DNA from 4 places in the Cobetia sp. UCD-24C genome. Region 1 is predicted to be linked to each of the others. Evidence: predicted binding sites of a transcription regulator. Region 1 holds the regulator's gene; each other region holds the start of a gene.
The links. The regulator sigma-54, encoded in region 1, starts transcription at its own class of promoters, with help from an activator protein. The targets are predictions, from matches to a motif close to TGGCACNNNNNTTGCTNT.
Positions count from the first base shown of each region.

Region 1 (7,287 bases):
GTTGTTTCTAAAGCAGTCACTGGAACCCGTCGGGGGGGATTACAGGTAGAGCCAGGTTGCCAGCCCCAGGAAGGCCATGAAGCCGATCACGTCGGTCACGGTGGTCAATATCACGCTGCCGGAGAGGGCAGGGTCGATATTGAGCTTCTTGAGCAGCACCGGCAACAGCGTGCCCGTCACGGCGGCGATCAACAGATTGATCATGATCGCGGCGCCGATGATGGCCCCCAGCTGGACATCCCCGAACCACACGATGGCGATGCCGGCTACCACCACGGCCCATAACAGGCCGTTGAGCCCCGCGACAATGACCTCGCGCTTGAGTAGCCAGCGGACATTGCCGCTCTTGACGTGCCCCAGCGCGATACCGCGAATCAGGACGGTGAGTGCCTGAGAGCCCGCGATGCCGCCCATGCTGGCGACGATGGGCATCAGTACGGCCAGCGCGGTGATCTTCTGGATGGTGCCTTCGAACATGCCGATCACGGCGGAGGCCATGAAGGCGGTCAGCAGGTTGATGCCGAGCCAGACGGCGCGGCGCCACGAGGTCCGCATCACGGGAGAGAAGGTGTCTTCGTCCTCATCCATCCCCGCCATCGACATCACCTGGTGCTCGGCGTCGCCACGGATGACGTCGACCACGTCATCGATGGTGATACGGCCCAGCAGGTTGCCATCGCCGCCGACCACGGGCGCCGAGATCAGGTCGTGCTTCTCGAACAGCGAGGCGACTTCGGTTTCCGGCATCAGGGCTGGAATCACCACGCTGTCGGTGTCCATCACTTCGCGCACCGTGACGCCGGGGTCCGAGACCAGCAGGCGATTGATGGGCAGGGCACCGATGAATTCATCGCGACGTGAGACGACCAGCAGGGTATCGGTGGAGTCGGGCAGGCGCTCGTGGCGGCGAATGTAGCGCAGCACCACGTCCAGGGTGATGTCCGGACGGATGGTGATGGTGTCCGTGTTCATCAGGCCGCCGGCGGTGTCCTCCGGGAAGGATAGTACCGTTTCGACGCGCAGGCGCTCCTGCGCCTCCATGGAGTCGAGCACTTCGAGAATCACCGCATTCGGCAGGCGCTGAAGAATGTCGGCGACATCATCCGGTTCCAGGTTCTCGGTGGCGGCGAGAACGTCGACGGCGTCCATGTCCTTGAGGAAGTCGGTCTGGATGTCTTCGCCTAGGTACTGAAGGACATCACCCTGCAGCTCGGCATCGACCAGCTCCCAGAGCAGATTACGCTCCTTGGGGGGCGAGGATTCCAGCAGGTGGGCCACGTCCACTGGCGCGAGGCCGCGATTGAGCATGCGTCTTGCCTGTTCCAGCTCGCCGCTTTCCAGCGCCTGTGACAGGCGATCAAGTCTTGGCTTGAGTTTACGAGACGTCTTGCTCATCTGTCGGCTTCCCCTGTCGACATGAAGGACAGCGCTGATTCTACCATTGGCGTAGGGGGGCGCGTCGACAAAAGAAAACAGTGTTTCTTATCGAAAGGACAATCCGCGTCCCGCCATTGGCACAAAAGCAGCGTTGCATGGCTGCCAGGCGCAAGGATAGGTGCAGGGAAAGATATAAGGGTAGGCGCAAGGACAGGTGCAAGATCAGGCGCTAGGCATCCTGCGCGAGCAGTTAATGGTGTCGCCAGGGGCCGCCAGAGGGGGCTGGCCGATAAGCGAGCGGGCCGAAAAGATAGTTGACCCAGAAGCGAGCTGGCTGAGGAAGGAAGGCTGAGCGCACAGCGCAAATGTACAGCACTGTCAGTAGCGGTTATTCGTCTTCCTCGAAACGCGCTTCGAACAGCGCCTCGATGGCCAGCATCGCCTCATCAGCCTGTTCGCCCTCGACATCGATCAGCAACGTGGTGCCGCAGGGCGCGGCCAGCATCAGCAATGCCATCACATTGGCCGCATTGGCCCGTCGCTCGCCATGGCTGACCATCACCGTCGCGCAATAGGGCGCACAGCAATTGACCAGCTTGGTGGCTGCGCGGGCGTGCAGTCCGCGGCGGTTGGTCAGCGTCAGCTCACGAGAGGCCATCGCGATGCTCCTGCTGATGCTCTTGCTGATGCTCTTGTTGCTGACCAATCGTCTCACCCGCGTTGCTCAGCGCGGTATGAATGCCCAGCTCGCGGTGACGCAGGCGCACCTCAGGCAGGCGCTCGGCAAAGTAGCTTGCCAGCTGCTCGCACAGGTAGACGCTGCGATGCTGGCCGCCGGTGCAGCCCACGGACACTGTCAGGTAGCTGCGGTTGCTGTCCTGATAGGCGGGCAGCCAGCGTTCCAGCCAGCCGGCGATATCGTCATGCATCGCCTGCACGGTGGGGTAGCGCTGCAGGAATTCGGCCACGCTGTCGTCGCGACCGGTATCGCCGCGCAGATTGATGTCCCAGTACGGGTTGGGCAGGCAGCGGGCATCGAACACCATGTCGGCGTCGGTCGGCACGCCATGCTTGAAGCCGAAGGATTCAAAGGTCAGCGTCAGGTGGCGGGAGCTGTGCTGGGCGACCTGCTCGGTGATCCGCGAGCGCAGGTCGTGCACGCTCAGGTTGGTCGAGTCGATGACCAGATCGGCCTTCTGGCGAATGGGAGCGAGCGTCTTCTGCTCGATCTCGATGGCCTCGGCTAGGGTGTGGTCGTTGTCGCGCGTCAGAGGGTGACGACGACGGGTCGCCGAGTAGCGTTCCAGCAGCACTCGCGAATCGGTGGTCAGGTAGACGACCTGCACGTCCATGCCGCTCTGGCGGACGTTGTCGAGCAATTCGGGGAAGCGGGTCAAGGCTTCCGGCAGGTTGCGGGCATCGATGGAGACCGCGATGCGCCGACGCGCCGGGCTGTCCTTTTCGAGCTGATCGACCAGTGGCGCCAGCAGCATGCCGGGCAGATTGTCGATGGCATAGTAGCCAATGTCTTCCAGCGCTTGGAGAGCGATGGATTTCCCGGAGCCGGAGCGGCCGCTGATGATCACGATCTTCATGAAGTGCTCTCCAAGGGCGAGGTCAACGTCGAAAGAATGCAGGGGTGGGGCAGAAGGCTGCCCGCTATCAGTGCGCTGCACGTCGGCCGATGGGAGGCCAGCAAGACGAAAGCCCGGACGATGTCCGGGCCTGTCATTCAGCGCGCCGGTAATTCGGCGATGGCTTGGGTCAATGCCTCAAAGAGTGCACGCTGGCTGTCTGCCTGGCGCAGGGCCGAGCGATTGGTCGGGGAATTGAGCAATTCCGCGACCTGTCCGAGCAGCGTCAGATGGGTCTCATCCGCTTCCTCAGGCACCAGCAGCACGAACAGCAGATCGATGGGTTCTCCGTCGATGGCATCGAAGTCGATGGGTTCACCGAGCTTCAGAAACGCAGCGATTGGCGTCTTGCAATGCGGGCTGCGTGCATGGGGCACGGCCACACCGTGGCCAATGCCGGTCGACCCCAGTCTCTCGCGCCCGATCAGGCGCGAGAAGACTTCCTGGCTATCCAGGCTGGGAATGTTCTGTGCGATGAAGGTGCTGAAGAATTCAAGCACCCGCTTCTTGCTCCCCCCGGGGACACCGTAAAGCGTGCGCTCGGGGGGAAGGATCTGATCAAGTGTCATGGCTGAAGGTCAACGGGTCCCGGTGCCCTGAGAGCGAGCCTGGGACTTTTCCTTGTGTTTGACCAGCTGGCGATCCAGCTTGTCGGCGAGCGCGTCGATGGCAGCGTACATGTTGGGGTCTTCTGCCAGGGCGTGGAGGTCAGCGCCTGCCGCGTGCAAGGTGCAGGCAGCCTGCTGGCGCTCCTTCTCGATCGACAGTGTCACCTGAACATTGGTGATGTTGTCGTAATGCCGTTCGAGGCGAGCGAGCTTCTCGTTGACGTAATCGCGGAGAGGATCGGTAAGTTCCACATGATGCCCGGTGATATTCACTTGCATGGACACGCTCCTTTATCCAGCGGGTTGCCATTCAATTGTAACCCTTTTTGACTACGAGCAAACCCTGATCGGACGCTCTGCAACAGGCTTGACGGCCACCGTCTGGCGATGTTTTCGCACCCTTGCCAGTGGCGTCAGATGTCGTGAGCGTCTGTACCGACAATGCCCAAGCTTTGCGCAAAGATCAACGCTGCGCTGCATCGTGGCTCAGTGCTTGTCTTCAACTCAGTGAGGGGTAACGGAGTGGACTTCAAGGGCACGTCTGGTGGGTGGTGCGTGAAAGACGCGCAAGAAGGCGGGTTTTCGTCGCCAATCCCTGCATGTACGTCGCCTTTCAGACGATTCGATTGCGTGGAGCAAGCGGCGTTACGGGAGGTTCGCCGGGTGTCATCCAGGTGCAATACGCGCAAAAGTGACTTTAAAAACATGCGATTGACGGTAAATGACGCTGCCGGAACGGCGGTTTTTTACCATCATTCTGCGCGCCGTCATGGGCCATGACGGGCAATTGGCGAGCGGTTGACGGCATGACAGAGCGCGCGACAGGCATACCGCTGCCCGCGAAGTCAGAGGCTGATGAGCGGAAAAATCCAGTGCTTGAGGTTGGCGGCGGCTGCCATTGTGGAGGTGAGAGCAGGGCATGGCAGCCGCAGGTGATGCGTCAGGCCAGACGCTTGCGCTCGCTGGAGGAGGGGATGCCCATCGCTTCGCGATACTTGGCCACGGTACGGCGTGCGACCTCGATGCCATCGCTGGCGAGCAGATCGACCAGCCGCGAGTCGGAGAGAGGCTTGCGGGCCGGCTCTTCCGCGATCAGCTTGCGGATGCGGGCACGAATGGCGGTGCTTGAGTGGGCGTCGCCACTGCCGCTGCCACCAACCTGGCTCGAGAAGAAGAACTTGAGCTCGAAGACGCCGCGCGGGGTGTGGATGTACTTCTGGGTCGTGACCCGCGAGATGGTCGACTCATGCATCTCGACCACTTCGGCGATGTTGGCCAGAATCAGCGGCTTCATGCCTTCCTCGCCTTGCTCGAGGAAGTCGATCTGGCGCGCCATGATCTCGCGGCCGACCTTGAGCAGGGTGTCATTACGCGATGACAGGCTCTTCATCAGCCAGCGCGCTTCCTGCAGGTTGTCCTTGAGGAAGGTGTTGTCGGCGGACTTGTCGGCACGCTTGATCAGCGCGGCGTATTCCGGCTGGATACGCAGCTTGGGCAGCGCTTCCGGGTTGAGCTCGACCTGCCAGCCATGGCGGGTATGGCGCACCAGCAGATCAGGGATCACGTAATCGCTGGCGGGCTCGCCCCAGGCGGATGCCGGACGCGGATCGAGCGCACGTACCAGGCGGATGACGTGATCCAGCTCGTCATCGTCAAGGCTCAGGCGCCGCTTGAGCAGCTTGCGGTCATCGTTGCCCAGTGCCTCGAGGAATTGACGTACCAGGCGGCGCGCCTGCGCCAGCAGCGGCAGATCATCCGGCAGCAGTGCCAGTTGCAGCAGCAGGCATTCGCGCAGATCACGGGCGAAGACGCCGGTCGGGTCGAACTGCTGCAGACGCAGCAATACCTGCTCGAGTTCGGAGGCCTTGAGGCCGGGCAGGCCCTGGCCGCGCAGGCCATCGACTAGCTCGTCGAGTGACAGGCTCAGATAGCCAGCACCGTCGACGGCATCGATCAGGCTCTCCGCCATCTGGCGTTCACGGCCATCGAGGTCGGTCATCGCCAGCTGCCAGCGCAGGTGGTCCTGCAGGCTCTCGACGCTGGTATTGCGATCGAAGTCCGGCCCTTCTTCGCTCCCGCTGCCACTGCCGGAGCTGGTCAGGCTACCGGCGTGGTCCTGGTAGAGGTCCGACCAGTCACTGTCGAGGGGGTATTCCTCGGGAATCTCGCTCGAGGAGTCGGCAGTGGAGATCTCGCTCGAATCCTGTGTCTCGACGACATCCAGCGACTCGTAGTCCTCGTCGAGCTCCAACATGGGGTTGGACTCGAGGGCTTGCTGAATCTCCTGACGCAGGTCGAGCGTCGACAGCTGCAGCAGCTGGATCGCTTGCTGGAGCTGCGGCGTCATGGTCAGCGAGGTGCCGAGGCGGAGTTGCAGGGTGGGTTTCATGGAGTCAGTCAATTCACGGCAAAGGAACGTGCTTACTACGCTATACCGTGACTCGGGGCACTGACAAGTGGTTGTCGTGAATATTCAAGCAACTTGCATGCCATGTTTCCACCAAGGTGGTATGGACGTCATGCATGCGTCTGATGTCAGACATGAAAAAGCCGCTACGCGATAAAATCACGCAGCGGCTTTTGAAGCTTTTGCCTCGCGAGGACTCAGCGCAGCCGCTGACCCTAGAGCGTGAACTCGTGGCCCAGGTAGACGTCGCGCACCTGCTGGTTGGCCAGGATGGAGTCCGCATCACCGTGGGCGATGATCTGGCCATCGCCGACGATATAGGCGGTGTCACAGATATCGAGCGTCTCGCGCACGTTGTGGTCGGTGATCAGCACGCCGATGCCACGATCGCGCAGTTGGCGCACGATGCTCTTGATCTCGCCCACCGAGATGGGGTCGACGCCGGCAAAGGGCTCATCGAGCAGCACGAAGTCCGGCTCGGTGGCCAGTGCACGGGCGATCTCGACCCGACGACGCTCACCGCCGGACAGGCTCATGCCGGCGCTGGCGCGGATGTGCGTGATGCTGAATTCCTCGAGCAACTCTTCAAGGCGTGCCTTGCGGCCATTGCGATCCAGGTCCTTGCGGGTTTCCAAAATCGCCATGATGTTGTCGGCCACCGACAGCTTGCGGAAGATCGACGCTTCCTGCGGCAGATAGCCGATGCCGGCGCGTGCACGCTGATGCATGGCGGCAGCGGAGAGGTCCTTGTCATCGATGGAGACGTTGCCGGCATCGGCGCGCACCAGCCCGACGATCATGTAGAACGAGGTCGTCTTGCCGGCGCCGTTGGGGCCCAGCAGGCCGACGATGTCGCCCTGGCGGATCTCCAGCGAGATGTCCTTGACCACCTTGCGGCCCTTGTAGGCCTTGGCCAGATGGCGAACGCTCAGCGTACGCGGAGTAGCAGCAGTCATGACTCAGTTTTCCTTGCTGGCATTGGCGCCGCGCGGCGACAGAGTCATGTGCACGCGACCGCCTTCGGTCTGCTGTGCCGTCTTGCTGTTGTTGGCGTTCACCTGGCGCTTGTCGAGGAAGTACTCCACGTAGCCGCCTTCGAAGGTGTCATCGCCTTTCTCGAGACGCGCGTTGCCGACCAGCTCCACGCGGCGCTCAAGTGCATGGTAGCGGATGGTGTCGGCCCAGCCCTTGACCAGCTTCTCGTCGGGTGCGGGTTGCTGTTCCAGGTAGGCACGCTTGCCGGTGGCCTTGACCAGCGAGA
Region 1 is NZ_LJTD01000001.1:406,236-413,522, reverse strand. Features, by position in the region: gene mgtE (magnesium transporter) at 40-1,395, opposite strand; gene AOG28_RS01765 (HPr family phosphocarrier protein) at 1,766-2,035, opposite strand; gene rapZ (RNase adapter RapZ) at 2,022-2,972, opposite strand; gene AOG28_RS01755 (PTS sugar transporter subunit IIA) at 3,110-3,580, opposite strand; gene hpf (ribosome hibernation-promoting factor, HPF/YfiA family) at 3,590-3,898, opposite strand; gene AOG28_RS01745 (RNA polymerase factor sigma-54) at 4,560-6,008, opposite strand; gene lptB (LPS export ABC transporter ATP-binding protein) at 6,242-6,982, opposite strand; gene lptA (lipopolysaccharide transport periplasmic protein LptA) at 6,986-7,287, opposite strand, start outside.

Region 2 (7,287 bases), on a different contig from region 1:
GGATATTCATGGCGCTGCCAAGACCAAGTCCGTGCCGGCCAATTGCCTGATGGATGTGGTCGAGAAGGGCGCCGGCTTTGCCGGCTTTGCCGTCAGTGGTCTCGGCATGTCGCCGGAGGGGCCGGACTTCATGGCGCGGGGTGATCTGAGCTCGTTGTCGTTGGTGCCGTGGCAGCCGGGTTATGCGCGCATGGCCTGTGATGGCTACGTCAATGGGCAACCGTTCGCCAACGACAGCCGCGTGGTGCTGCTCAAGCAGCTGGAGCGCCTGAAGGAGAAGGGCTGGACGCTCAATAGCGGGCTGGAGCCGGAATTCTCGCTGTTCCGCCGGGGGGAAGCGGGTGAGCTGTTGCCGGTGGACGAGAGCGATACCCTCGCCAAGCCCTGCTACGACTACAAGGGCCTGTCGCGTTCGCGTGAATTCCTCGAACGTCTGGTCGAATCGCTGCAGGCGGTGGACTTCGACGTCTATCAGATCGATCACGAGGACGCCAACGGCCAGTTCGAGATCAACTACACCTACAGCGATGCGCTGACCTCGGCAGACCGCTTCACCTTCGTGCGCATGGCCGCCGGCGAGATCGCCAATGACCTGGGCATGGTGTGCTCCTTCATGCCCAAGCCACTGGCGGACCGCCCGGGCAACGGCATGCACTTCCACCTGTCCGTATGTGATGACACCGGCCGCAACCTGTTCGGCGATGACTCCGACGCCCAGGGCATGGGTCTGTCACCGCTGGCGTACCACTTCCTCGGCGGATTGCTGGCACATGCCCCGGCACTGTGTGCCTTTGCCGCGCCGACCGTCAATTCCTACAAGCGTCTGGTCGGCGGTGGCAGCACCAGCGGCGCGACCTGGGCACCGGTCTTCATCGCCTACGGTGACAACAACCGCTCGGCCATGGTGCGTGTGCCCTACGGTCGCCTCGAGTTCCGCCTGCCGGACGCCGGCTGCAACCCCTATCTCGTGCACGCCGCCATCATCGCGGCGGGGCTGGATGGCGTGGCGCGCAAGCTGGACCCGGGCACGCCCCACAACATCAATCTCTACTCGCTGACCCCGAGCGAATGCGCCGAAAAGGGCATCGAGAAGCTGCCGCAGAATCTTTCGCTGGCCATCGATGCGCTCGAGGCGGACAGCATTCTGCGCGAGAGCCTGGGCGAGGGAATCTGCGCCGAGTTCATGCGCCTCAAGCGCGAGGAATGGCTGGATTACAACGCACAGGTCAGTGCCTGGGAAGTCCAGCGCTACGCCGAATTCTTCTGATCTCATCCGGCGGCGCTCGCGGATCTCGCGGGTCATGCCAGACGAGGGTCGCCACTGTCACCACCACGCTCAAGACACCAGGCAGGAGACGCCTCCTGCCCGTGAGAGGACATCACCATGTGTGGAATCGTAGGGCTTTATCTCAAGAACCCGGCGCTGGAATCGCGCCTGGGGGAGCTGTTCGAGCCGATGTTGATCGCGATGACCGATCGCGGCCCGGACAGCGCCGGCTTCGCCATCTATGGCGACGAATTTGACGCTGGCATCAAGCTGACGCTGCAAAGCGATGGTGCCGATGAGGATTGGGAGGCGATCGCCAAGGGCCTGGGCGAGCAGGTCGGCACGGTGGCGGACTGGTTCAGCAATGCCAGTGTCGCGGTATTCAAGATCGCCGGGGAAGAAAGTGCCGTGCGCAGCTGGCTTGCCGACAGCGCCCCGCAGATTCGCGTGCTGAGCGTGGGGCAGAGCATCGAGATCCTCAAGGCGGTGGGCCTGCCGGCCCATATCGCCAGCCTCTATGGCCTCAAGGGCATGCAGGGCAGCCACATCATCGGCCATACCCGCATGGCGACCGAAAGCGCCGTGACCCTGCAGGGCAGCCACCCGTTCTCCACCGGGCGTGATCTGTGCCTGGTCCACAACGGCTCGCTGTCCAACCACAACTGGCTGCGCACCAAGCTCAAGCGTGAGGGCATCAGCTTCGAGACCGACAACGATTCCGAAGTCGCCGCCGGCTACCTGACCTGGCGTCTGGAGCAGGGCGACAGCCTGGAAGCCGCGATCACCGGCGCCCTGAAGGACCTTGATGGCTTCTTCACCTTCACCATCGGCACGCGTGATGGCTTCGCCGTGGTACGTGACCCGATCGCCTGCAAGCCTGCCGTGATCGCCGAGACCGATGACTACGTGGCCATGGCCTCGGAATACCGTGCCCTGGCCAGTCTGCCGGGCATCAAGGATGCCCGCGTGTGGGAGCCGGAACCCGGCCGCCTGTACCTGTGGGAAAAAGACACCGCCCGTTCGGAGGCCGCGTAATGATGAAGACACACGATCTGGCCGTTGAAGGGCTGCGCGAATTGAACCAGGCCCTGCACGATGCCGACACCCTGAAGGACGCGCGCGAGTGGCGAGTGGTCAATTCCGACGGCGCCCACAACATCGCCTGCGGCATCAATGACGACATCAGTGTCGATATCGATGGCCATGCGGGCTACTACTGCGCGGGCATGAACCAGAAGGCCAGCGTCACCATCCACGGCAACACCGGGGTCGGGGTGGCGGAAAACATGATGTCGGGCTGCGTGCGGGTCAAGGGCGATGCTTCCCAGTCCGCGGGCGCGACTGCCCACGGCGGCCTGCTGATCATCGAAGGCAATGCCTCGGCGCGCTGTGGCATCTCGATGAAGGGCGTGGATATCGTCGTCAAGGGCAACATCGGGGCCATGAGTGCCTTCATGGGCCAGGCGGGACGCATGGTGGTCTGCGGCGACGCCGGTGAAGGGCTCGGCGATTCGCTCTATGAAGCGCGAATCTACGTGAAGGGCACGGTCGCATCGCTGGGCGCGGACTGCATCGCCAAGGACATGCGTGCCGAGCACCTGGAAGAACTGGCGGAGTTGCTGGCGAGTGCCGGAATCGAGGAAGACCCGGCCAGCTTCACGCGTTATGGATCTGCGCGTCAGCTCTATCACTTCAAGGTCGACAACGCCTCAGCCTACTGATCAGGATGCTCAACATGACCGACGAGACTCAAACACAGCCCTACAACCCGGCACTGCGGGAATCCGCGACCTTCGGCCGCGATGTCATCCATGAGATCCAGCGCGCGGCGGAGACGGGAATCTACGATATCCGTGGCTGGGGCGCCAAGCGCAAGGTGCCGCATTTCGATGACCTGCTGTTCCTCGGCGCCAGCATGTCGCGCTATCCGTTGGAAGGCTATCGCGAGAAGTGCGAGACCGAAGTCGTGCTCGGCACGCGCCATGCCAGGAAGCCGGTCGTGATCAGCACGCCGGTGACCATCGCCGGCATGAGCTTCGGTGCCCTGTCCGCCCAGGCCAAGGAAGCGCTGGGCCGGGGTGCCTCGGAAATCGGCACCTCCACCACCACCGGCGATGGCGGCATGACCCGGGAAGAGCGCGGCCAGTCCTCGCGCCTCGTCTATCAGTATCTGCCGTCACGTTATGGCATGAACCCGGACGACCTGCGCAAGGCCGACGCCATTGAAGTCGTGCTCGGCCAGGGCGCCAAGCCCGGCGGTGGCGGCATGCTGCTGGGCCAGAAGATTTCCGAGCGGGTCGCGGGCATGCGTACGCTGCCGCAGGGCATCGACCAGCGCAGCGCCTGTCGCCACCCGGACTGGACCGGCCCGGATGACCTGGCGATCAAGATTGCCGAACTGCGCGAGATCACCGACTGGCAGGTGCCGATCTACGTCAAGATCGGCGCGACCCGCACCTACTACGACGTCAAGCTGGCGGTGAAGGCGGGCGCGGATGTCATCGTGCTGGATGGCATGCAGGGCGGCACCGCCGCCACCCAGGATGTCTTCATCGAACACGTCGGCATCCCGACCATGGCCGCCATCCCCCAGGCCACTCAGGCACTGCAGGAGATGGGCCTGCACCGTGAGGTGCAGCTGATCGTCTCCGGCGGGATTCGCAACGGCGCCGATGTGGCCAAGGCGATCGCGCTGGGTGCCGACGCCGTGGCCATCGGTACCGCCGCCTTGATTGCGCTGGGCGACAACCATCCGCGCTATGCCGATGAGTATCAGAAGCTGGGGTCCGCCGCCGGTTTCTATGACGACTTCCAGGATGGCAAGTGTCCGGCCGGTATTTCCACCCAGGACCCGGAGCTGAGCCAGCGACTGGACCCGGTCGCAGCCGGCAAGCGTCTGGCCAACTACCTGCGCGTGCTGACGCTGGAAGCCCAGACCCTGGCACGTGCCTGTGGCAAGTCGCACCTGCACCACCTGGAACCGGAAGATCTGGTCGCTCTTAACGTGGAAGCCGCGGCCATGGCCCGGGTGCCGCTGGCGGGCACCAACTGGGTGCCGGGCCAAGGCGGATATTGATGGCACGATCTCTCTTGTGCGTGTGCCATTGCGCATGATTGTCATGGCAAAGCTGCGAAGCCTTTTGTCAGCAAGTTCGCCGCAATGTTGTCCATGCAAGCTGTCGCAGTGACAAGAACTCTGCTCCGGTTGATGTAGAAAAATATGACCTGATTATATCGAGTCACTAGAGCGCCTCACCCCTTCGGTGAGGCGCTTTCTTTTGTGCTGAGTCAAGTCAAGGAATCCGGCCAATATCATGCAAGCGAAAGCGCGTCAGAATGCTGGCGTTAGAGTAGCACATGGTGTCGTGTCGATTGAGAGGTCGTGATTTTCTCAAGGCTGAGTTTTTCCATTCTTTCAGGATCTTGTGGTTATTTCATGAGAAAGATGTCAGGCGTAGAGGTTGGCGTGTGGGGTGAGGTTGAATCAGGGCAATAATGGTGAATACAAGCCGTTTTGTCTGAGCTTGATGTTCTGTTTTGGTGCGTGAATGTCTCGATTTATGGTTCATATATGAAGCAGGATTTTCAGGCAATTTTGTCGGGTATGTGGGGCAATGATTTTGCCGTCAATGGCACGAAATATGCTCAAGAAATGGAGTGGTAGTCGGATGCCCGTCATCGTCAAGACGGCGGCATTACAACAAGGACAATTTCTCAGAGCAGGGTCGTGTCATGAAAAGCCCGCAATCATCCTCTGTCACTGCCGGGATTCGAAGTCGGCAACACTATCCACGCATCGAGGCGCTGCCCGATGCCCAACGCTATCTGGTGGCATGCCAGTCTCCCGAGAGCCTGCCAGGCACTGGCCAGGCGGCGGGCAACGCCCGTCAGCAGCTGCAGATGCATTGTCAGCTGATCAGTACGCTGCTTGATCAGCTCGGTAGCCGCGAGGTGGGAGGCACCTCGCAATCCACTCCGGCAACAGAGGCGTTGCCCACGGGGCCCGCCGACAGCGCCCGCCTGCATCGCTGGTACGACGTCGATGATCGCCCCCTAGCCTGCGATGCGCTGGCGGGTGCCATCGGCGAGGTAGGCGCGGCGGGGTGTCTGGTCATCATCGGCAGTGAGCATTTCGTGTGGCAGGTCGCCAATCTGGCTCAGCAGCAGGGACTGCTGCTGGATGACATGGTGATGCTGCCGGTGGCTGCCCTGGGGCGGCATGTGTTCTGCGTGCACTGCCAGCAGGTCAGTGAGCACGTCATCCACTCGCCGGCGGCCTGCGATGGCTGTGGTTTGATGCTGGAAGTGCGTGATCATTTTTCCAAGCGTCTCGGCGCCTACATGGGCGTGCGAATCGATGCGGAAGCGCCGGGAGAGATTCCCCCACAGGAGGAGGTGGCACCATGTCTCGCTTCATGAAGGCGCGGGTCGCCGCGGTCGATCAGCTCAGCAGCAGCGTGCGCCGTCTCACTCTGGTGCCTGCCGATGAGACTTCACCCTTCACGCCGTTCTCGCCGGGCAGCCATGTGGTGCTCGGCATTCCGGGAGAAGGGCGGGTGTGTCGCAACGCCTATTCATTGATCAGCTCGCCGGATGATCCCTCGCATTACTGCATCGCGGTGCGTCGTCAGCCGGTCTCGCGTGGGGGCTCCGAAGCCATTCATTCCCGCGTCAAGGTCGGCGACGAGCTGGAGCTCAGCCCGCCGGCCAATCTCTTTCTGCCGCACTGGCAGGCACGCCACCACCTTATGTTGGCAGGCGGCATCGGCATCACGCCGTTTCTCTCCTACCTGCCGGAGCTGGAGAGTCGTGGCGCCAGCTGGGAGCTGCACCTGCGCAGCCAGGACCTAGACGTCGCCCGCTTCCCGGAGGCCGCGCCCTATCTGGCGAGTGGCAACATCACCCAGCATCGTCTCGAACGCCCGAATCTGAAGGCCTTGCTGGCGCGTCAGCCCGCCGGCACGCACGTTTATCTCTGCGGCCCGCAGGCCATGATTGATGCCGTGAAGGAAGTAGCACGCGAGCTGCACTGGAGTCTCGCGCGCATCCACCACGAGGTCTTTGCCGCCCCGGAACCGGGGACTCCCTTCACGGCCGTGGCGCGCACCAGCGGCGTGGAAGTGGCGGTCGGTGCTCAGGAATCGATGCTGGAAGCACTGGAGCGCAGCGGTGTCGAGGTGACGAGCCTGTGTCGCGGCGGGGTCTGCGGACAGTGTCGGGTCGAGATGCTGGAGGGGGAGGCGGAACACCGTGACGCCTTCCTCGATGAACAGGAGCGGGCCAGTCAGCGCTGCGTGATGCCCTGCGTTTCCCGGGCACGCAGCCAGCGGCTGGTGTTGGATCTCTGAAACCGTCTTTCGCGAGATGGACCCCCAAGGAGCAGGAACATGCAATTTTCCCCGCGAGATGACCAGGCGTTCCATGGTCAGTTCACCTTCAAGAATTCCGACTACGCCATCCAGCGTTTTCCCTTCCCGTTCCTGGAAGATGAGTACCGTTACTCGGTCAATATCGAGCCACATGTCTTGCCGGGCAAGCCGGGTTCCATCACCGAGCACATGCTGGATATCGATGAGCATTATCTGAGCGAGATCGCCGAGCGTGAGCGGGTGCTGGCCAAGGACCCCAGACGCTGCCTGGTGATGCCACACATGCAGCCGGCAGCCTGGGACTTCCTCGAATTCGTGATGACGCACTACGCCCGGGACTATCCGCAGGCTTTCAGTCTCGAGCGCGACGGCGATGACTGCGTGTGGCGCAACCATCTGCTGGGGCTGGAACAGAGCTTCCGCATGGGCGATGACACCAGCCTGCCACTGCCGCCACTGGACTATATCGGCCGTCAGATGCAGGGCGATATCGCGTTGCTGGACCAGCGCGACGGTGACCTCTTCATGGACGCCGGCATGATCACCTGTCCGGCGGACTGGTCACTGGCCTTCGATGCTGGCATGAGCTTCAAGCAGTGGCATGGCCCGGTGCCGCTGGCGCATGAGATGGGCGTGTTCGATCGCGCGCTC
Region 2 is NZ_LJTD01000004.1:335,529-342,815, forward strand. Features, by position in the region: gene glnT (type III glutamate--ammonia ligase) at 1-1,267, shown strand, start outside; gene AOG28_RS07840 (class II glutamine amidotransferase) at 1,385-2,302, shown strand; gene AOG28_RS07845 (protein glxC) at 2,302-2,988, shown strand; gene AOG28_RS07850 (FMN-binding glutamate synthase family protein) at 3,003-4,343, shown strand; gene AOG28_RS07855 (dimethylamine monooxygenase subunit DmmA family protein) at 5,000-5,686, shown strand; gene AOG28_RS07860 (PDR/VanB family oxidoreductase) at 5,671-6,615, shown strand; gene AOG28_RS07865 (heme-dependent oxidative N-demethylase family protein) at 6,655-7,287, shown strand, end outside.
Region 2: the regulator sigma-54 is predicted to act here: its motif matches at 4,898-4,915, upstream of AOG28_RS07855 (dimethylamine monooxygenase subunit DmmA family protein).

Region 3 (7,287 bases), on a different contig from region 1:
GCGTCTCAATCGTGCTGTGCGGCATCGCCGCGCCAGATCAACTGACCGCATTCGCGCAGATCATAGCCACCGAGGGATTGCGCCAGCTGGATACCATTCGGCGTCGCCAGATAGTCCAGTAACCCCTGGAATAGATCGCGGAAATAGACATTGCGCGGCACCACCAGATCGAAGGCCTCTTCACAGACCGGCACGAAGCCGAGGCCGAACTCATTGGCGGCCGACAGCGTACCGGGGCCGACGTCCACCTCGCCCCGCGCCACCATCGAGGCCACTTCACGCTCGGAATAGGCGATCGCCAGGGTATTGAGCTGCTCGGCACGCATCTGATGGCCGGACAGCCACTCCTGCAGGAAGCGCTGCGAACCCGCCCCCTCCTGTCGCACCGCCCAACGCCGCTGCGAACCGAACAGGCCGCTGGGGTCGATGGACAGATGGCGATCATCATTGCGGATGATCAGCCCCTGGGTACGACGCGCAAGCCGCACCATCACCCATTGGCGATAGCCATCGTGACCACGAATCAGCGCCGGGTGACGCAGCGCTGCCTCTTCCGCGCGCCCCCAGTGAATGGCGCAGACATCAGCACGCCCCTGGCTGAGCAGATCAAGCCCCAGTCGCGTGCCGGTGACGCTCATGCCATAGAAGGCGCTACCGGCATGCTGCTGATTGAGGCGCATGGAGAGCGCGGCCAGCAGCGGGTCATCACTGCCGGTGATCATCAGGCGATCCGCCAGTACGCCATGATGGCTGGACTCGAGAATCCATTGCTCCACCAGGCGCCGCGGAAACAACCACTTGCCGGTCACCTTGGTCGCCGGCATGGTCCCGTCACTGGCCAGCTGATAGATCTTCTTTTCGTTGAGATGCAGCAGGCGCGCGACTTCCTGCACCGTCAGAAAGGGGTTGTCGTGGGGGACCGGAGCCTGCCGGCCGGTGGCCGCATTCAGGGGCTCGCCTGAAGACTCAGCGACAGAGCCACCTGAAGGCGCGCCGAGTTCAGAGGAAAAGCCCTGTGAGGGTATGACGCCCAGCGGCGAAGAAAGACGACTCATCACTGCGCCCCCTTGTCATGTCCGGCTGCGCCGTCTGATGAAGATGGCTTGCCTGACGCGTCATGGCGCGATGACTTGAGAGCGTCACCTGCACGCAGCGGCGGGATGGCATCCAGCACCAGCCGCCCGGCAGGGTCCACCGCCTGGAAGTGGCGCCCCTTGGCGCGCGCGATCAACAACACACCAAAGCGTTCCGCCAGCTCCACCCCCTTCTGCGTGACGCCGGAGCGTGAGACCAGCACCGAGATCCCCGCCTGAGCCACCTTCAGTACCATCTCGGAGGTCAGGCGGCCGGTGGTGTAGAAGATATTGGCCCCCTGATAATCACTGTCATCATCACTCAAGGGCGCCAACCAGCTCAGCCCCGCCAGCGTATCGACGGCGTTGTGGCGGCCGACATCCTCGATGAACGCCAATACCTCATCATCTCGACACAGGGCGCAACCGTGAACCGCACCGGCCTTGCGATAGGTCGCGTTGTGCGCCGCCAGCGCCTCCAGCAGGCGATACAACAAGGCCTGACTGAAGGGGCCTGCGTCCAGCGCGGCCAGCGATTGGCGCTCCAGCAGATTGCCGAATACCGTGCCCTGCCCACAGCCGGTGGTCACGGTGCGCTTGCCGAGGCGCTGCTCGATATCCTCGGGCAGATGACGCGTCACCACCGAGGCGCTCTCGACTTCCCAGTCCACCTGCAGCGCCTCGAGGTCCTCAAGCTCACCCAGCAGTCCCTGATTGCGCAGATAACCGGCCACCAACGCCTCAGGTTCGGCACCCAGGGTCATCAAGGTGACGATCTCGCGCCGATTGAGATAGATGGTCAGCGAGCGCTCGGCGGCAATGGACTGCTGATGGCGCTCACCGCGCTCATCCATGACTTCGATGTCCAGCGTGGTGGGTAGTGTGGCGCGACTGATCGCTGGCCGTGCAGAGGGCATCATGAACTCGGGTCTCCCTGATCGAGCCGGTTGGAATGGCAATTCTTGCGCTGAATCGCCGTAGAGTACCAGTCCGATGGCAGAGCTGTCCCCGCACTGACTGACGGTGACCCTGATATCGCACGCGCCGGCATGTATCTTGCACACTAGCACCATCGCAGCATTCTTTTCAGACCCGCTTGCGGGTACAGCAGTGAACAAGGAAGCCATGTCTGAATCCATCCCTCCCCGCAGTGACGACACCCGCTGGTTGAGCGTCACCCTGGCACCCACCACGCAGAAGCTGGGGCGCTTCAGCATCGACACCTGGCGGATTGCCGACCTCTCGCCCTCTGCAACGCCAGAAACAGACTCGCACGTAGCAGAGCCTGCCACCGCTGATGAAGTAGCGCATCGCCGCATCCTGCCGCTGCAGCTTCACCTCACCGAGCGCACCGATTACCGCTACAACCTGCGCTGCGAGCAGCCGCGTCTGTTCGTCCAATGCGATGAGCGCGAAGCCGACGGCATGCAGCCCCGCGTGGTGACGGCCTGTCAGGAGGTAGCATCGCATTGGATGGATGGCGACCAGCTGGTGCTGGACGTGCCGATGCCCCCGGCCTTGATGGTGTGGCTGGAAGCCTACCTCGCGCGTCACGGCGAACGACTCGACGAAGGCAAGAAGAAACGCAAGGGCGCCGGGCGCGCCAGTCAGGCAGAGCAGCACGCCGCGACGCCCAACAAGGCGCATCAGCCCGGTGATGGTACGGAAAGCACGTCATGAGCCATCACGACGATAACGCAAGCCGGGCCAATGAAGGCCTGTTCTCGCGCTGGTCACGCCGCAAGCAAGGCGACAGCCGCCGTGAAGACCAACTGGCACAGCCGGACAGCGCCGAGGTGACCAAGGGCGACAGCCTCCCGCCGTCACAGGTGGGAGTCGCCTCTGACCACAGCGCTGACGCCCCTGCAGCGAGTGGCTCGCAGCACGAAGCCCTGGGCGGCGACAGCCCCTCCTCGGCAGCAGAGCAGTCAGCCGAACAGCCAGCAGAACAGGCATCAACCGAGAGCGATCAGCAGGCAGCAGACGCTGACAACGCTGAAGCGCCCGTCATCGAGCTGCCAGACCCCGACACCCTGACTCCAGACGCCGACATCAGCGCCTTCATGCAGGGCGGCGTGGACCCGGCGCTACGCCAGCGTGCGCTGCGACGCATCTTCATGGGTGGCGAGCACTCGGTGCGCGATGGGCTGGATGACTACGACCAGGACTTCTCCCAGATGCGCCCGCTCGCTGAAGGTGTCGCCGACACGCTGCGCAGCTGGACCCGCAAGGTCGAAGAAGGCCTGGAAAAGCTCGATGAGGCAAGCGAGACACCGGCGGCGGATACGACGCTGGAGACAGACGACCAGATCGCCGAGCAGGCGCCTGACGGTGAGGCGCCAGTGGGCGAGACACACGCGACGCCCAGCTACGAGATAGTCGAGTCGCCTGCCCCGCAAGCGATACCAGCAGAAGACTCGCGCGAGCCTGCTCCCGCGTCAGATGATGACAGCGGCGTCCGCCACAAGCCGTGACCCGGCGCCGGCCCCACAGACAAACGGCTCCAGCGCCAGGGCGTCAGGATGACGCGCCGCACAACCAGCATGAGTCATTATGACCCACAAGAAAGCCGGACACGTCTGACCGAGGTCATCCTGATGCCTCATGGGTCACCCTGACGCGCCTCATCAAGGCGCACTCACTGCAACGCACATGCAAGATTCAGCATGACATGCCAACCCTTGAAGATGATGACTGACGTCAACCGCCTGCGCTGATGAGTGCCTGCGCGACCTGACCGCGCCCCTCTTCTCGCCGGGCGTGAAAACAGCAATGTCATCAACAGCATGCAAAGATGGTTGGCCTGTCATGAATCCCCCACTGAACGACTGTCGATCGCCGACCCGGCCCTGACCGCGAAAGACCGCGAAAGACCGCGAAAGACCGCGAGAATCTGCGACGACCTGGACCTGCATCATCCGCCTGCCACCTGACGGCAGCTTGCATGCAAGGTCCGCCACGACCGAATAAGGATGAGGATGCTCAGCTCAAGCCTCGAGAGCGCTCAGCGCGCCCTCAATCAACAAGCACGCCAACGCGCCCTGTCATCCGCCATGGGTGGCTCGCCTGCCTCCAGTCTGCCGCTGTTGGCGACGGATGCCGGTAGCGCCCCCATCCGCTATCACAGTCAGGGACGCACCGTGATCATCGGCAGCGAAGCGCGAGTGCGAGCACTGGCGGGTCTGCTGACCCGCCTGCCGGCTACTGCTCAGCTGCCGATGGCACTCTTGATCAGTGAGCAGGACAACAGTGCGCTGGTGACGATGGATGAACAGCATCTCGCCGCCAGCGAGTCGCTGCCTGCGCACAGTGCCCCGCGTGACATGCTCACGCTGAGCGGTCACCTCGGCCAGTTCAGCCTTGCCAGTGATGGCGTCAATCTGGCTGCCGCGCTGGTGCCGCAAGGTGCCGGCAGCGCGACCCATTTCGACCTGATCGCCGACCTGTCCAGCCAGCCGCTCAACCAGGCGGAACTGCCACCGCCCGGCTATCTGCACGCCGGCGCGGACGTCATCGCCGAGCTGGATCAGCTGGTCGCCGATGCTGAGGCCTCCCAGCAATCACTGTCACAGCTGACCGCCTGGGCCATGCAGTTCGCGGGCCTAATCGGCAACTTCGACAAACCGAATTACGTGACCGTCAATCTCGATACCTGCGCGCATTCCAGCGCCGGCAATATCGGCTGTACGCGCTGCCTGTCGTCGTGCAGCGCCGATGCCATTTTCTCGGTGGCCGGTCGTCGCAATGCGCATATCGAGATTGACCCCTACCTGTGCCACGGCGCGGCCAGCTGCGTCAGCGCCTGCCCGACCGGCGCGCTGAGCTTCACCCAGCCTCCGGCCGAGCAGCGCATGGAACAGATCCAGCGCCTGCTGGAGCGTTATCAGGATGGCGGTGGCCTCTTCCCGCTGCTGCGCTATCGCCTGGAGCAATCCCCTACCTCGCAGACTGCCCTGGCGAGTGTCGACCAGGAGCGCTGCCTCGATATCACCCTCGAGGAAATCTCCGCCACCGGGCACGACGAGTGGCTGGCCGCACTCGCACTCGGCGCGACGCAGGTCATCGTCGAACTGCCCCACGACCTGCCCGCAGGCCAGCACCAGCAACTCGATAGCGAACGTCGCCTGGCGTTGACCTTGCTCGACAGCATGGGGCTTGCCAATGCGGCCAGTGGCGAGCCGCGCATCCGCTTCGTCTCTTTGCCATCCGCCCTGCCACAAATGGATAGCAACGAGAGTGAAGCCCTGCCCCTGATCACGCCGCTATGTGTCGCTCTGGCACCGGGCGCGGACAGCGAAGAAGAGCAGCAGCCCAGCCAGCCGATCGCACGTGACTGGCTGCTGGGTCAGCCGCAGGCACGCCCCGGCAAGCGCGAACGTCTCAATCGGGTGCTCGATCATCTGGCGACCCTGTCGGTCGCGGACCTGGCGCAGGGCAGCGTCGCCGTGCCGACAGGCGCGCCCTTCGGCGTGGTGAACGTCGACAGCGACAACTGCACGCTGTGTCAGGGATGTGTCGCCGTCTGCCCGACCAGCGCCCTCTCGGCCAATCGCACGTCGCCTGCACTATCCTTCACTCAAGGTGACTGCGTGCAGTGTGGCCTGTGCGAGCAGGCATGCCCTGAGCAGGTCATCACCCTGACGCCTGGCTTTGCCCCGCAGCCCGAGGTGCGCCGCGAACCGCAGCTGATCAAGCAGGATGTGCCCTTCCCCTGCATCAGCTGTGGCACGCCGTTCGGCTCCACCGCCACCATCACGGCGATGCAGACCAAACTGGCCTCGCATGCCTACTTCCAGGGCGATGGCGCACTGCGCCTGAAGATGTGCAGCGACTGCCGCGTCAAGGACATCTGGCACGAAATGGCACGTAATCCCGATGCCCAACTCAAGGTTTGAGCCAATGACATCACCCACGTCGACTCCCGACGACTTTGCAGCAGGTGGGACTGACGATCGTGCACCTGACACCACTGCGGCCGACTCTCTGATAAGCCATAGTGAAGAACAGCAGGCATTGCGCGCCGACCTCTACCGGCTGCTGGCGCGGCTGTTGCGCGCGGCACCGGATGCGGAACTGATCGACTTTCTGGCCGAACTCGACCATGACGCCATCAGCCTGCCCGGGGCCGCCGAGCAGCAACTGCCGCGCGCGCTGGCGTCGCTGTCATTGGCCGCCCGCGTCAGCGACTCGCGCCGTCTGGAAGACGACTTCTTCCAGAGCCTGGTAGGCGTGGTGCAGGGCGAGGTAGTGCCCTACGCCAGCTGGTACCTCACCGGCTCGCTGATGGAGATGCCGCTGGTCGCCCTGCGCCAGGACCTGAAACGCCTCGGCTTCGAACGCCAGAGTGACGTGCATGAGCCCGAGGATCACCTCGGCGCACTGTGCGAAGTGATGGCCATGCTGATCGATGAGGTGCCCGGCGAGCAGGTCAATTTCTTCCGCCGCCATGTGGCCAGCTGGGGCGAGCGCTGCTGCGCTGACCTCGCGGGACGCGAGAGCCCCTTCTATGCCGCCGTTGGCTACCTGGGGCAGGCCTTCCTGCGGGCAGAGCGCCTGAACCTCGGCGACTCGATCCCGCTGCATGCGGCGACCGAAAACAACTCTGGCGAGCAGGTGACGGCCGAGGCCGTCCAGCTCGTCACGCCAGCCAGTGTGGCGCCCGACGCAAGACACTGATGTCACGCATGACGTGAAGCAACATTCGAGACTGCAACGCTAACCTTCTCGCATCACCCAGCAGCATTGCCGACAGGAGATCAGCATGAAGACTGATGACGCAAAAGACAGCCATAACCAGGCGCGCCAGGGGCGCCGCAAATTCCTGCGCGTACTGGGCGCCAGCACCGTAGGGGTTGCCGCAGCAGGGTCATTGGCCGGTGCCGTGATTCCGGACCAGGCCACGCCAGAGGCTCCCGTCAAGGACAAGGGCACTGACAATTATCGCGAGAGTGATCACGTCAAGGCTTTCTACGCCACGCTGCGTGACTGAACGCTAGACAGACAGTGCCCTGAGCCTGCGCCATGCGCGCGGCCAGCGGCCTGAACAACGGGCAGCGCGGAGAGGTTTCCGCCCGCCATCGACAGTGACAAGTCGGCACGGATCAGGACTGCCCCTGATCTGAAAGACCGCCGCTCCCGACATTGCCCCCTGACCCGCTCACGCGGCCCGGGCAATGATTCGGGTGACGAGGAGAGATGATGTCATGCGACTGAC
Region 3 is NZ_LJTD01000008.1:243,155-250,441, forward strand. Features, by position in the region: gene AOG28_RS13055 (helix-turn-helix transcriptional regulator) at 6-1,055, opposite strand; gene AOG28_RS13060 (formate dehydrogenase accessory sulfurtransferase FdhD) at 1,055-1,990, opposite strand; gene AOG28_RS13065 (DUF3305 domain-containing protein) at 2,199-2,753, shown strand; gene AOG28_RS13070 (DUF3306 domain-containing protein) at 2,750-3,547, shown strand; gene AOG28_RS13075 (4Fe-4S dicluster domain-containing protein) at 4,052-5,968, shown strand; gene AOG28_RS13080 (TorD/DmsD family molecular chaperone) at 5,973-6,749, shown strand; gene AOG28_RS13085 (hypothetical protein) at 6,835-7,062, shown strand; gene AOG28_RS13090 (molybdopterin-dependent oxidoreductase) at 7,277-7,287, shown strand, end outside.
Region 3: the regulator sigma-54 is predicted to act here: its motif matches at 2,119-2,136, upstream of AOG28_RS13065 (DUF3305 domain-containing protein).

Region 4 (7,287 bases), on a different contig from region 1:
TCGAGTTCTCGCTGCGCTACATGGAGCAGATCGTCGCTGGCCTCAAGCCGGACAGCGAAGGCAACCGTGTACCGGTGATCCTGTTCACCAAGAATGGTGGCCAGTGGCTCGAACACATCGCCGCCACCGGCTGTGATGCCGTCGGCCTCGACTGGACCACCGAGATGTCCAATGCGCGTGAGCGTGTCGGCCATCGTGTGGCCCTGCAGGGCAACCTGGACCCGAATGCGCTGTTCGGTACGCCGGCCGCCATTCGTGCCGAAGTCGGGCGTATCCTCGACAGCTACGGCCAGGGCCCGGGCCACATCTTCAACCTCGGTCACGGCATCAGCCAGTTCACCGACCCGGGCAACGTCAATGCCCTGATGGACGCGCTGCACGAGCTGAGCCCGGCCTACCATCAGGATGACGCCGCCAATGCGACACCGGTCGCCCGCGGCTGATGGGAGTGCCCGTCATGGTCTTCTCTGCTGTCACCCCTGTTGCTGCCTATAGAAGGTGGCAAGCAGCAGGGCGGCAAGCAGAAGGGCGCCGGGCAGCGGGGGTGTCAACATGACGCCGGTCGAGCAGCGTCTCGTCCCGCGCCGCGGTTGGGCATTCGTGGCGCTGCTGTGCCTGTTGCTGATCCTGTTCGGCACGCTCTCCCCGGGCGTGCCGCACCCGGAGCAGACCTTCCCCTGGGACAAGCTGCAGCATTTCTCCGCCTTCGCGTTGCTGGCGCTGACGACACGGCTGGCGGGCTTGACCAGCCTGCTCATCCTGCCGCTCCTGCTGCTGCTGGGCGTCGCCATCGAATGTCTGCAGCTGGCGATTCCCTATCGCGGCGCTGAGGTGCTGGATGCACTGGCGGACCTCGCCGGCATCCTCATCGGACTGGGAGTGTTCCAGTGCGTCCGACTGATTCTGCATCTGGTCCGCCTCGGGCCGGCTTCTCGCTGAGCCTCTCCCCCGGGCCGCGTGTCATCGATACGCGGCCTGTCTGAAATTGTCATGCATCAACACTTTCCACTCCGGCCGTCTTTGGCTATGGTGCAGCGCCTGCGCCATGTTGGCGCTTGCCCGGCATGTCGCGTATCACGACATCACGCCGTATGGTCGTCATGCGGGCCGTGAACTGCCGGCCTGACGCTGTCGCAGTGCTGATTGGCGCAATTTCCGATGGCCATCGTGCCGTCTCTATCCATACCTTGATATCCCGTCTGTGATATCCAATGCGAGGGTCCCCCATGACCGAACGTCTCGATGGCTCCTGGTTTACCGAAATCTTCGATCGCCACGGCAGCGCCTTCTCGCTCAAGGTCAGCCACAAGCTGCATGACGAGCAGACTCCTTATCAGCACCTCGAAGTCTATGCCACCGAGACCTACGGCAACCTGATGGTGCTGGACGGCTGCGTGATGCTGACTGACCGTGACAACTTCCTCTATCACGAGATGATGTCGCATCCGGCGCTGTTCGCTCATGCAGACCCCAAGCGTGTCGTCATCATCGGCGGTGGCGATTGCGGCACCCTGCGTGAGGTGCTCAAGCACCCGGGCGTGGAGAAGGTCACCCAGATCGATATCGATCCGGCGGTCACGCGTGCCTCCGAGCAATTCTTCCCGGCGCTGGTCGAGTCCAATGACGACCCGCGCGCTGAGCTGCTGTTCGAGGATGGCGTCAAGTGGGTCGACAACTGCCCGGACGAGAGCATCGACGTGCTGATCGTCGATTCCACCGACCCGGTCGGCCCGGCGGAAGGTCTGTTCAAGACCGACTTCCTCAAGCGCTGCCATCGTATCCTCAAGCAGGGTGGCCTGATGGTGCAGCAGAGCGAGTCCCCGCTCTATCACACCGATTCCATCATCAAGGACCTGCGCAACGACATGGGCGAAGCGGGCTTTGATAGCGTCGCGACCCTGCCGTTCCCGCAGCCGGTGTATCCGTCCGGCTGGTGGAGCTGCACCCTGGCGGGCAAAGGATGTGACGTGAAGTCCTTCCGCGAGGAAGATGCCGCTGCCGCCACCTTCGCGCGTGACTTCTATACCGTCGAAGGCCATCGCGCCGCCCTGGTGCTGCCGCCCTTCATGCAGCGCCTGCTGGAGAAGTGATCTGCATGCACCTTGCGGTGGCAAGGGAGTCCCATCAGGCACGAAAACGTGCCTGATGGGATGAACAAGCGTTGAGTCAGTCAGACCGAGACATTGGTCGCAATCTGCCACTCGCGCCACATCGCTGCACCGCCAACGGCCGTTTCGCAATGAAACGGCCGTTTTTATTTTGCACCGATATGAGGCGAACTGGTCTCGCCATGAGCCTAACTGCGCGGCAATCGCGCGGAATGATCCGCCGCCCCATCCCGAGGCTTTGGCCTATAACACTGGGTTTTAGCGCTTTTTTCAGCGTTGAACGCAGCGGATCACGCGATAGGCGGAAATTGGAACGCGGCTTGCTATTGTCGATAGGTGCCATGCAATGCATTGCACCACTTCTGACTCGAGGCTGATCGAGCGGACTCCAGACTTTCGCGAGGGAATCACGATGCATAACAACAAGAAGCCACTGCTGATCGCTAGCGCCGCTGTCCTGGCCGCCTCCATGGCGACAGGCGCCAGTGCCGCGACCCTGGATAGCGTCAAGGAAAAGGGCTTTGTCCAGTGTGGCGTCAGCACCGGCTTGCCGGGCTTCTCGGCACCGGATGACGCCGGTAACTGGCAGGGCCTCGATGTCGACGTCTGCCGCGGCGTCGCGGCAGCCGTGCTGGGCGATGCCAGCAAGGTGCGCTATGTACCGCTGACGGCCAAGGAGCGTTTCACCGCGCTGCAGTCCGGTGAGATTGATGTCCTGTCCCGCAACACCACCTGGACGGCGACCCGTGACACCTCACTGGGCCTCAACTTCGCTGGCGTGAACTATTACGACGGTCAGGGCTTCATGGTCAGCAAGGACCTGGGCGTCTCCAGTGCCAAGGAGCTGGACGGGGCAGCCGTCTGCATCCAGTCCGGCACCACCACCGAGCTCAACCTGGCGGACTATTTCCGCATGAACGACATGTCCTTCGAGCCGGTCGTCTTCGATACCTCCGACCAGACCGTCAAGGGCTTCGAAGCCGGTCGTTGTGACGTCCTGACCTCCGACCAATCCCAGCTCTACGCGCTGCGTATCAAGCTCTCCGATCCGGCGTCCGCGATGGTGCTGCCGGAAGTCATCTCCAAGGAACCGCTGGGCCCCGTCGTCCGTCAGGGTGATGACCAGTGGTTCAACATCGTCAAATGGACCCTGTTCGCCCAGATCAACGCCGAAGAGATGGGGCTGAGCTCCGACAACATCGAAGAGAAGAAGTCGGACACCAACCCGAACGTCGCGCGCCTGGTCGGTGCCGATGGCAACTACGGGGAAGCCATGGGGCTGCCGGCTGACTGGGCCTACCAGGTCATCAAGCAGGTCGGTAACTACGGCCAGATGTTCGAGCGCAACGTCGGTACCGGCTCCGCACTGGGTATCGAGCGCGGCTTGAACGCACTGTGGACCGATGGCGGCGTCCAGTACGCCCCGCCGGTTCGCTGATGCGCGGGCCCGCCCTGTACTGCGGGTGGGCCTTGCCCCTCATGACAGGCTGAGCAAGGACGCTGGCCAGGGGAAGTGAGCGCTTGCTCCGATTCCTCTGGCCAGCGTCATGTGGGGCCCAGTTAATAAGGCCCAGCCTGTGCCTCGTGACCCATTCATCGAGTGCCGAGAGATAACTGATCTGCCGTTCGATAGGACGGCAGGCGGAAGTCGCATAGCTTTCCGGCGGAGATTGCCTGTATGACACAACCTGCTTCTCGCCCGCCGGCCACGGTCAAGCCGCCATTCTGGCGTGACCCGGCCAAGCGGGCACTGATCTTCCAGCTATTGATGCTGGCAGGCGTGTTCGGTGTGTTGGCGATCATCGTCAGCAATACCCTGACCAACCTCGAAAGCCGTGGCATCACCACCGGCTTTGCCTTTCTGGACAACACCGCAGGCTTTGGCATTCTGCAGAGCCTGATCGACTATTCCGAGCAATCCACCTATGGCGATACCTTCATCGTCGGCCTGCTCAATACCTTGTTGATATCCGCACTGGGTGTCATCGCCGCGACTGTGATCGGCTTCGTCATGGGGGTCGCGCGCCTGTCCCCCAACTGGCTGATCTCGCGGCTGGCGGCGGTCTATATCGAAGTCTTCCGCAACATCCCGCTGCTGCTGCAGATCTTCTTCTGGTATTTCGCCGTCCTGAGAACCCTGCCGAGTCCGCGTGGCTCTCTGTCGCTGGGTGAGGCGTTCTTCCTCAACGTGCGCGGTCTGTTCGTGCCGGCCCCCATCACCTCCAGCGGTTTCTCGGTGGTGATTGCCGTGTTCGTGCTGGCCGTCGTCGCCAGCGGCATCTTTAGCTACTGGAACCGTCAGCGTCAGGCACGTACCGGTCAGCGCCTGCCGGCGGGCTGGATCTCGCTCGGCCTGATCATCGTGGCGCCGCTGCTGGCCTACTTCGCGATGGGCATGCCGCTGAGCTGGGAGCTGCCGGAGCTCAAGGGCTTCAACTTCCGTGGCGGTATCACGGTCGTCCCCGAGTTCCTCGCCCTGTGGGTCGCGCTGTCGGTCTATACCGCTGCCTTCATTGCCGAGATCGTGCGTTCCGGCATCGAAGCGGTACCGCACGGCCAGACCGAAGCGTCACGGGCGCTGTCGCTGTCCGGTGGCATGACACTGCGTCTGGTGGTGGTGCCGCAGGCGCTGCGCGTCATCATCCCGCCGCTGACCAGCCAGTACCTGAACCTGATCAAGAACTCGTCGCTGGCCACGGCCATCGGCTATCCCGATCTGGTCTCGGTCTTCGCGGGTACCACGCTCAACCAGACCGGTCAGGCCATCGAGGTGATCGCCATGACGATGCTGGTCTATCTGACCATCAGTCTGCTGGTCTCCATGTTCATGAACTGGTTCAACGCCCGCATGGCGTTGGTCGAGCGCTGAGGGTCTGCCCATGTCGATTGAAAAGACCCTGTCACGGGTCACCGAGAAGATGATCGATTCCCGTCCGGCGCCGAGCGACAGCATCGGCGCGGTGGCCTGGTTGCGCAGCAATCTGTTCGCCGGACCGATCAATACGCTGTTCACGCTGTTCGCGCTGTATCTGGTCTATCTGCTGGTGGTGCCCAGCCTGCAATGGGCGCTGATCGATGCCAGCTGGAGCGGCACCTCACGAGAGGACTGCACGGGGGAGGGCGCCTGCTGGGTATTCATCAGTGCGCGTCTCGATCAGTTCATCTACGGCTTCTACCCGAGTGAGGAAACCTGGCGGGTCGATATCGTCTTCGCCGTCTTTGCGGCTCTGATCGCCTGGCTGGCGATTCCGAAGCTGCCGGCCAAGGGCTGGGTCGCCATCGTCAGCCTGGCGGTGTTCCCCTTCATCGCCTACTTCCTGCTGCATGGCGGCAGCTTCGGCCTCGAGATCGTCGGTACCCACGAGTGGGGCGGCCTGATGCTGACACTGGTGCTGGCCGTGGTGGGTATCGTGGCGGCACTGCCGCTGGGGATCCTGCTGGCGCTGGGGCGTCGCTCCGAGATGCCGATCGTGAAAAGCATCTGTGTGGTGTTCATCGAGTTCTGGCGCGGCGTGCCGCTCATCACGGTGCTGTTCATGGCCTCGGTGATGCTGCCGCTGTTCGTGCCCGGTGAGGTCAATCTCGACAAGCTGGTGCGCGCGCTGATCGGCATCACCCTGTTCCAGAGTGCCTACATGGCGGAAGTGGTGCGTGGTGGCCTGCAGGCGATCCCGAAGGGACAGACCGAGGCCGGCATGGCGCTGGGGCTGGGCTACTGGCGCAACATGGGGCTGATCGTGCTGCCCCAGGCGCTCAAGCTGATGATTCCCGGCATCGTGAATACCTTCATCGCCCTGTTCAAGGACACCTCGCTGGTACTGATCATCGGGCTCTTCGATCTGCTCGCCATCGTGCAGGCCGGTCTCGCCGACCCCAAATGGCTGGGCTACTCCATCGAGGGCTACGCCTTCGTGGCGCTGGTCTTCTGGGTCTTCTGCTTCAGCATGTCGCGCTACAGCCAGTATCTCGAGCGCCTGCTGCATACCGGTCACAAGAAGCGCTGATCACGGCGCCAAGGAATCTTCATCATGACAACGACAACATCCGCCTCGCAGGGCAACACCGGCGCCGATGAGCGCCCGATGATCGAGCTCAAGGGTCTCAACAAGTGGTACGGCGACTTCCACGTGCTGCGCGACATCAACCTGAGCGTGCGCAAGGGCGAACGTATCGTCATCTGTGGCCCTTCGGGGTCCGGCAAGTCGACGATGATCCGCTGCATCAATCATCTCGAGGAGCATCAGGAAGGCGATATCGTGGTCAACGGCATGCCGCTGACCCAGGACATCAAGCAGATCGAGGCGATCCGTCGCAACGTCGGCATGGTGTTCCAGCACTTCAACCTGTTCCCGCACCTGACGGTGCTCGAGAACTGCTGTCTGGCGCCGATCTGGGTGCAGAAGCGGCCGCGCCGCGAGGCGGAAGCCGAAGCCATGAAGTACCTGGAGCGCGTGCGCATCGCCGATCAGGCCCACAAGTTCCCCGGTCAGCTGTCCGGTGGCCAGCAGCAGCGTGTCGCGATCGCGCGCTCGCTGTGTCTGAGCCCGGAGGTGATGCTGTTCGATGAGCCGACCTCGGCGCTGGACCCGGAGATGATCAAGGAAGTGCTGGATGTCATGGTCGAACTGGCCAATGAAGGCATGACCATGCTGTGCGTGACCCACGAGATGGGCTTCGCCAAGACCGTCGCCGACCGCGTCATCTTCATGGATCAGGGCCAGATCATCGAAGAGAACGCGCCGGAGCCGTTCTTCAACAACCCGCAGTCCGAGCGGACCCAGTTGTTCCTCAGCCAGATTCTGGGGCATTGAGGCCACGGACTGATCGGATGCTGTAAGCCGTAAACAGAAAACGCCCCGCGTGATTCCCATCACGCGGGGCGTTTTCGTGTGTGAGCCGCAAGGCAGTCAGTGGGTGCTCACTATCAACTCATTCCGCTGAATAAAGAGGCTCGCTTAGAGGCTGGGCTCGGTGCGGCGTACTTCGCTGCTGTGGGTGTCTGGCAGCTCTTCATCGCTGCCCAGGCTTGGCTCCTGCGGCTTGGCCGCGGCCTTGGGCGATGCAGCGGCAGGTGTATCGGCAGATGTCGTCGCCGCCGCTGTGGCAGCGGGGGCTTCTTCGCCTTCGCGCGGCCAGGTGACGCTGCGTGGCTTGCCGACCCAGCTGTCGTCATTGTCGT
Region 4 is NZ_LJTD01000006.1:219,214-226,500, forward strand. Features, by position in the region: gene hemE (uroporphyrinogen decarboxylase) at 1-443, shown strand, start outside; gene AOG28_RS10720 (VanZ family protein) at 553-939, shown strand; gene speE (polyamine aminopropyltransferase) at 1,227-2,090, shown strand; gene AOG28_RS10730 (amino acid ABC transporter substrate-binding protein) at 2,521-3,546, shown strand; gene AOG28_RS10735 (amino acid ABC transporter permease) at 3,787-4,977, shown strand; gene AOG28_RS10740 (amino acid ABC transporter permease) at 4,988-6,112, shown strand; gene AOG28_RS10745 (amino acid ABC transporter ATP-binding protein) at 6,191-6,919, shown strand; gene AOG28_RS10750 (hypothetical protein) at 7,064-7,287, opposite strand, start outside.
Region 4: the regulator sigma-54 is predicted to act here: its motif matches at 2,418-2,435, upstream of AOG28_RS10730 (amino acid ABC transporter substrate-binding protein).